Regions from separate parts of the Paenarthrobacter sp. NyZ202 genome, predicted to be linked through region 2. Evidence: riboswitches for the same ligand, from Rfam matches in the RefSeq annotation. Region 2 holds a riboswitch; each other region holds the start of a gene.

Region 1 (2,258 bases), 1.1 Mb from region 2:
CGGCGAGGTGGCTTTGGCGGTACGGGTACCTCAGGGGGCGGCCCACCCCGGCACGGAAGTGGGCAGCGTGGGCCATGCCCTGAACCAGATGCTCGACAACGTCGCCAGTGCCTTGGAAGCGCGGCAGGCAAGCGAAACCAAGGTGCGCCAGTTCGTGGCGGACGCCTCACACGAGCTCCGCACACCGCTCACCGCAATCCGCGGATACACCGAGTTGCTTCGCATGACCGAGAACTTCACCGAGGACGGCCGGAAGTCCCTGGCCCGCGTCCAGAGCCAGTCGGAACGCATGACAGCCTTGGTCGAAGACCTGCTCCTGCTCGCCAGGCTGGATGAAGGACAAGCGTTGAAGGTCTCGGATGTCGACCTCACCCAGTTGGTGATCGAAACGGTCAGCGACGAGAAAGTGATGGCGCCGGACCACCACTGGAAGCTGCGGCTGCCCGACGAACCAGTCACCGTGCGCGGGGACGCGACACAGCTCCACCAAGTGCTGGCCAACCTGCTCTCCAATGCACGCAAGCACACGGATGCCGGGACAACGGTGGAAACCGGCGTCATGCTGTCCAACGACGGCGGCGCTGTGGTGACCGTGACAGACAACGGGCCTGGTATTCCGGGGGATTTCCAGGCGCGCATCTTCTCCCGTTTTGCCAGGGCAGACGCCGCGAGGTCAGGCTCCGAAGGGACCTCGGGACTGGGCCTTTCCATCGTGGAGTCCATCGTGCGCGCACACGGCGGTACCGTGGACGTCACATCCCGGCCCGGGCGCACCGAGTTCGCCCTCCGCCTCCCTCTGGGGAGCGCCGCACGCCTGTAACAAAATGGGCAAGGCGACGCACCGCCGTCGTGATCTCTGTTACCCAAATGTGACTTAAGCCGATTCGTCCTGTACCGTCGAAAGGGTGGGTCGCCCCAACCTGACCCACACCCGGGATGCGCCGAGCTCTGCCACTTCCCGGAGTTCCGTTCTCACCCAAAGGCAGAGACGGGGGACCCAGAGTCTCCGGGCCCGTGCATAGATTGCCGGCCCTTGGGGTGAAGCCGCTGCTGCACGCGCGGCCGGATGACCTCATCCGAACCCGACAGCTAACTCCGCAGGCGCTGAGAGGTAATCACACATGTCTGAATTGAACGATCAGACGCGCCCTTCCGCGCGTCACCGTGACGATCACAACGCTCCGCTGACCAAATCGCAGGCTGTCCTGAAGGACGCTGCCCGCCGTGGCAAGACCGGTCAGCGCATGTCCGTAGTAGCCGGCGTCGTGGCTGCCGCGCTGGGCGTTGCATCCCTGGGCACCGCCGCAAACGCTGCCTTCAACCTCCCGGAACTGAGCCAGGCCGCCGAAACCCAGGCCAACGCCCAGGTCAGCACCAACAAGGCTGCCGAGATCGCTGCTTCGATGGACGCTGCTGCCGCCCGGGGCGCAGCTGACCGTGCAGCCGCAGACAAGGCCGCTGCCGAACAGGCTGCCGCAGAGAAGGCCGCCGCCGACAAGGCCGCGGCTGAAAAAGCTGCTGCGGAGCAGGCCGCTGCTGCCCAGGCCGCAGCCGAGAAAGCCGCCGCTGATGCTGCGGCCAAGCAGGCCACCGATGCCGCAGCCGCCGAGAAAGCCGCCGCAGCTGCCGCTCCCAAGGCCATCGACGACCCCGCCGCCGCAAAAGCCTACGCTGCCAGCATCCTGGCAAACTACGGTTGGGGCGCCGGCGAGATGGTCGCCCTGAACACGCTCTGGGAGAAGGAATCGAACTGGCGAACCACGGCCACCAACCCTTCCAGTGGCGCCTATGGGATCGTCCAGTCACTGCCGGCAAGCAAGATGGCCACTGCGGGCGCCGACTGGCAGACCAACTACCAGACCCAGATCAAGTGGGGCCTGAACTACATCAAGGAACGCTACGGCTCGCCTTCCGCAGCCCTCGCCTTCCACTTGGCCAACAACTGGTACTAAGCCAGGCCTGAGCCAGAGCGCCGGTCCGCACCATTCCTTCTAAAACGAACGGTGCGGACCGGCGCTTTTTCATCCCCTGAATCTGTGCCCGGCAGGTTTATGCCCCGGCAGCTAGGCTTCAGCCTCCGCAGCGCGTCTGACGGCAGCGACGGATGCGGCGACATCGTCCGCATCCGTGGACCAGTTGCTCACGGAGATGCGCAGGATGTCACGGCCATGCCACACCGAACCGGACATCCACACCACCCCTTCGGCCATGACTCTCTGCGTGACCCGGCGGGTACGTTCATCGCTGCCGAAACTGAC
Region 2 (2,258 bases):
GGGCTCTTCCAGCTGTGAGTACGTACAGCTGGCAGGCGTCCGGTCCGGCCGCCACCTGCGGAACTGGGTGGTGTGCCGGAACCGGTCGCCCTCCATGTAGTCGTAGGCCACTTCGATCACGAGCTCGGGCCGCAGCGGTACGAACGAGAAGTCCTTGCCCGCACTCCACCGGCTTTGGGCGCCCGGCATCCTCGAATTGACCGCGGCCCCCGCTTCCTGGCTGGCCCACTCGCCCCACGGGTGGTCGCCGATGTCCACTTTGTAAGGCTCCAACTCCTCCACGAGCGCCTTCCGTTTTGCCATGGGGAAGGACGCCACCACTCCCACATGATGGAGCTTGCCGGAATCGTCATGGAGGCCCAACAGCATGGACCCGACAACGTCCGCCGTTTTGTGCCACCGGAACCCGGCCACCACGCAGTCCGCTGTCCGTTCATGCTTGGTCTTGAACATCACCCGCTTGTTCGGCTGGTAGGTGCCGTGGAGCGGCTTGGACAACACGCCGTCGAGCCCTGCTCCCTCAAGCTGCACGAACCATTCCTGAGCCCGCTCCAAGTCGGTGACCGCAGGCGTCACATAGACCGGCGGTTCGGCCGCGGCAAGCGCGTCTTCCAACGCCGAGCGGCGCTCACTGAACGGTTTGCCGGTGAAGTCTTCGTCACCGAGGGCAAGGAGGTCGAACCCCACGAAGGAGGACGGCGTTTTCTCTGCGAGCATCCGGACCCGGCTGTCGGCTGGGTGGATGCGCTGCTGCAGGCCCTCAAAGTCCAGCCGGTTGCCGGAGATGAGAATGATCTCGCCATCCACCACGCACTTCTCCGGCAGGTTTTTCTTCAGCGCCTCCACGAGTTCAGGGAAGTAGCGGGTCATGGGTTTCTCGTTGCGGCTGCCCAGGATGATGTCATCCCCGTCCTTGAACACGATGGTCCGGAACCCGTCCCATTTGGGTTCATAGTGCCCGACATCCGGGATGTTCGGGACGGACTTGGCGAGCATGGGCGAAATGGGCGGCATCACGGGAAGATCCATAGCTCATGTCTACCGGCCCGCACCTGCCCAAAGCTAGGGTGCAATCCCCTATGTGCATAAACAGGGCACTCCCGGGCGGACCCCGAAGGGTAGGCGCCGCGGACCCGTACCACCCTTAGGCGTTCCGTCCGTTACATTAATGTGACTTTACTTCCGTGCTCCTGTACCTTCGAAGGGCGACCCGAATCTCCGCTGGGCCGCTTCCGGGCTGACGCCGAGCTCTGCCGCATCCCGGAATCCGCCAGATCCGCGGCAGAGACGGGGGACCCAGAGTTCCCGGGCCTGTTCTCCGCAGGCCCTTGGGGTGAAGCCGCCATGCGCGGCCGGACGGCCTCGTCCGAACCCGACAGCTAACCTCGCAGGCGTTGAGAGGCAAACACCATGTCCCCAACCATGGATCAGCCGCGCCGTGCCCCAGGGGCCGCCGAGCGCACCAAGCCAACCGGACGCCGTCGGGCCCAACCCAGCGGACAGGTCACCGGTGAAGAAACCACGACGGCGGCACCCGCCACCGCGGCCACTCCTACCCAGGCGCCCATGACGCGCGCGGCGGCCCGCGCGGCCGAGCGCGCAGCACAGGCGGTTCTGGCTGCGGAAACTGCCGGCGCCCCCGCCAGCGGTCCCGCTGCTGCGGAAGCAGAGCCCCGGACTGCCGCCATCCCTGCCGTCCCTGTGCCCACCCGCGCCGAATCCACCACACCCGGACCGCCAACATCGGCGATCCCGGTCATCGCCGCACCCGTCGAGCCGGGACCTGCCCCCGAACCCGCTACCGCGGCGATCCCGGTCATTGCCGCACCCGTCGAGCCGGGACCTGCCCCCGAACCCGCTACCGCGGCGATCCCGGTCATTGCCGCACCCGGCGCCGAGCCCGGCGTCGAACCTGTCCCCGAACCCGCTACCGCGGCGATCCCGGTCATTGCCGCACCCGGCGCCGAGCCCGGTGTCGAACCTGTCCCCGCCCAGCCCAAAGCGGCAGGCACGGCAAAAACAGTAGGCACGGCAAAAACAGCCGCAGCAGCAGCTACGGCCGCGGCCGGCCTGTCCAGCCGCAGCGCTGCCCGCGCCGAAGCGGCAGGCCACGCACAAGCTCGAAGCGAAAGCACCCACTCGGCCGGCGCATCCGCCTTTGGATCCCTGGGCGCGTCACCATTCACCCGGGAGCCCCACAACGCCCTGACCAAGGCCGCCTCCGTGAAAACCATGGGCCAGCGCATGGCGGTGGTTGC
Region 3 (2,258 bases), 1.4 Mb from region 2:
GTAGGCTGCCGCGGCGATCGCGGCACCCAGGCCGCTGGAGGCGGCGGGAGCCTTGGTGGCAGGGGCCGCAGTGCTGACCGAAACATTGGCCGCACCGGACTGCGTGGTGGCACCGGAAGCGGCTTTGGTTTCAGCCTTTGCGGGAGCCTTCTCCACCACGGGAGCCGGAGCTTCAACCGTCGTGACGACGGGGCGCTCGTAGGAGATGGCCACGGTGGAATCGGCTGCAATGGTTGCCTGGGCAACGGCCTGCACGTCGAGTGCCGTGGTGGCGGTGGACTCGCGCTGGATGTTGGTGTCGGCCGCGTTGGCAGCAACACCACTGGTCAGGACCAGGCCTGATGCAGCGGCGATAACGGCTGCCTGGCGGCCAACGCCGCCTGCATTGCCGCTGACGGCCTTGGCGATGACGGCGATGGAGCTGGTCTTGGGGGCCTCAGCGCGGTGCCGTGCATTCTTGTTTGCACTCGTCATGGTTACTCTCTTTTGTCGTATCCGGACGCGGTTGGGGACGCGTCCGGTTCGGCAGGCCAGCACTTGGGGGGCATGCTGGCTTGCCCCGAACGGGATGTGCTAGCCGAGGGTGTAGAACGAGGAGCTGCCGGTGGAAGCCACCGAGTGGAGCAGCGTGCCCTGGCTGGGGTTGAGGGCGCTGATCATCATGCCGTTGCCAACGTAGATGCCCACGTGGGCTCCACCGTTCTGCATCACCAGGTCACCGGGAGCCGGCGTGCTGGTGGGCTTCATGGCGGTCCATGCGTTGACGCGGGGGATGCTGATGCCGGCCTGGGCGTAAACCCACTGGGTGAAACCTGAGCAGTCCCAACCGTTGGGGCTGGTGCCGCCCCAGACGTAGGGGTGGCCAATGCCGGTGTAGGCAATGGCGGCGAGGCCCGAAGCGGCTGCGCTGGAAGCGGAGTCCTTGGCCTTGGAAGACTGGGCCGTCACTGCAGCACCGCTGGTGGAACCACCGTTGCCGGCCTGCGTGCGGGTGGTCTGGGAAGCGCGCTGGACCTTGGGGGCTTCCTTGGTGGCCACGACGGGGCTTTCGAAGGAAACCGTGGCGGTGGGCTCGGCGGTAACCACTGCGGTGGTCACGAGCTGCTGGGTGCTTGACGATTCCGACTTGGAGACGTCGGTGTCAGCTGCCTGGGCGGGCATTCCAACGCTGAGGACAAGTCCTGAAGCTGCGGCCAGAACGGCGGCCTGGCGTCCTACGGTGCCTGCATTGGTGGAAACAGCCTTGGAAAGGTTGTTCAAAGGGTTCGTGCGAACCGTTTCGGCGCGGTGGCGCGCAGGGGTAGTGCGTGAAGACACGAAGGTAGCCTCTCCCAATGCCTGCGAGGTGAGCTGTCGGATTCGGATGGGAGTCATCCGGCCGCTCCGCTTCAAGGAAGCTTTGCGACTTAACCCCTAGGCCTTCAAAAAAGGCCGGAAGTGGTTCCCCCGCCCCTGCCAGACGAATTTTGCGAACGGACCCTGGATGGTGGCAGAGCTAGGCAATCCACCCAAGTGCATCGGCTCCCTGGAAGCCGATGCGATTTAGACGGTACAACAGAAGTGCTTCAATGTCACATTCAGATCACGGGGCGTGTCACAAATGCGAGAGACGACCATCAGCTCTGGCTCAGAGCCAACCCATGGGGTCAACGACTTCGCCGTTGACCTGGACCTCGAAGTGGAGGTGGCAGCCGGTGGAGGCGCCGGTGGTGCCGCTCAGGGCAACAGTGTCTCCGCGGCTGACGGTCTGGCCGACCTTCACGCTGAACGACGACAAGTGGTTGTACGTGGTCTCGAGGCCGTTGCCGTGGTCTACCACCACGCGGTTGCCTCCACCGTACTCGTGCCATCCGGCGAACGTGACCTTGCCGGCTGCTGCCGCATGGACAGCGGTGCCGCACTGGGCCACAAAGTCCTGCCCGCGGTGGAAGTCGCCGGCGCCGCCCGTGAGCGGGCTGATGCGGTAGCCGAACGGAGAAGCCGTGCTGAGCGTGTCCAGCGGGCTGCCCAGGCTGCCGACGGATGAGGCACGCTGGATGCTCTCGGCCGACTGTGCACTCAGGAGCTGCTTGAGCTTTCCGTCAGGATCCGCCGCAGTAGCAACGGCTGCGCGGCTGAAATCGATCTTGGCCGACGCTTCCGCGGAAACCTCGGGCTGGCTGCCGCCCGCGACTGTCAGCGCGGCCTCGGTCTGGCCCGACTCGGAGGTGGCCATCACCGGGCTGGTGGCCGGCAGACCGACAGTCAGGGCAAGGCCG

The links. A riboswitch is a leader RNA that binds a small molecule or an ion and turns the genes downstream of it on or off. The one in region 2 is predicted to bind cyclic di-AMP.
Region 1: another riboswitch for cyclic di-AMP. It lies ahead of ACPFL9_RS04015 (hypothetical protein); the one in region 2 lies ahead of ACPFL9_RS19460 (hypothetical protein).
Region 3: another riboswitch for cyclic di-AMP. It lies ahead of ACPFL9_RS05035 (C40 family peptidase); the one in region 2 lies ahead of ACPFL9_RS19460 (hypothetical protein).

Annotation. Positions count from the first base shown of each region.
Region 1 covers NZ_CP187556.1:824,109-826,366, reverse strand. Annotated here, with positions in the region: gene ACPFL9_RS04020 (HAMP domain-containing sensor histidine kinase) at 1-820, shown strand, start outside; cyclic di-AMP (ydaO/yuaA leader) riboswitch at 955-1,116, shown strand; gene ACPFL9_RS04015 (hypothetical protein) at 1,122-1,952, shown strand; gene ACPFL9_RS04010 (pyridoxal phosphate-dependent decarboxylase family protein) at 2,064-2,258, opposite strand, start outside.
Region 2 covers NZ_CP187556.1:4,205,141-4,207,398, forward strand. Annotated here, with positions in the region: gene ACPFL9_RS19455 (ATP-dependent DNA ligase) at 1-1,029, opposite strand, end outside; cyclic di-AMP (ydaO/yuaA leader) riboswitch at 1,259-1,408, shown strand; gene ACPFL9_RS19460 (hypothetical protein) at 1,411-2,258, shown strand, end outside.
Region 3 covers NZ_CP187556.1:1,043,891-1,046,148, reverse strand. Annotated here, with positions in the region: gene ACPFL9_RS05040 (NlpC/P60 family protein) at 1-474, opposite strand, end outside; gene ACPFL9_RS05035 (C40 family peptidase) at 574-1,317, opposite strand; cyclic di-AMP (ydaO/yuaA leader) riboswitch at 1,322-1,481, opposite strand; gene ACPFL9_RS05030 (M23 family metallopeptidase) at 1,628-2,258, opposite strand, start outside.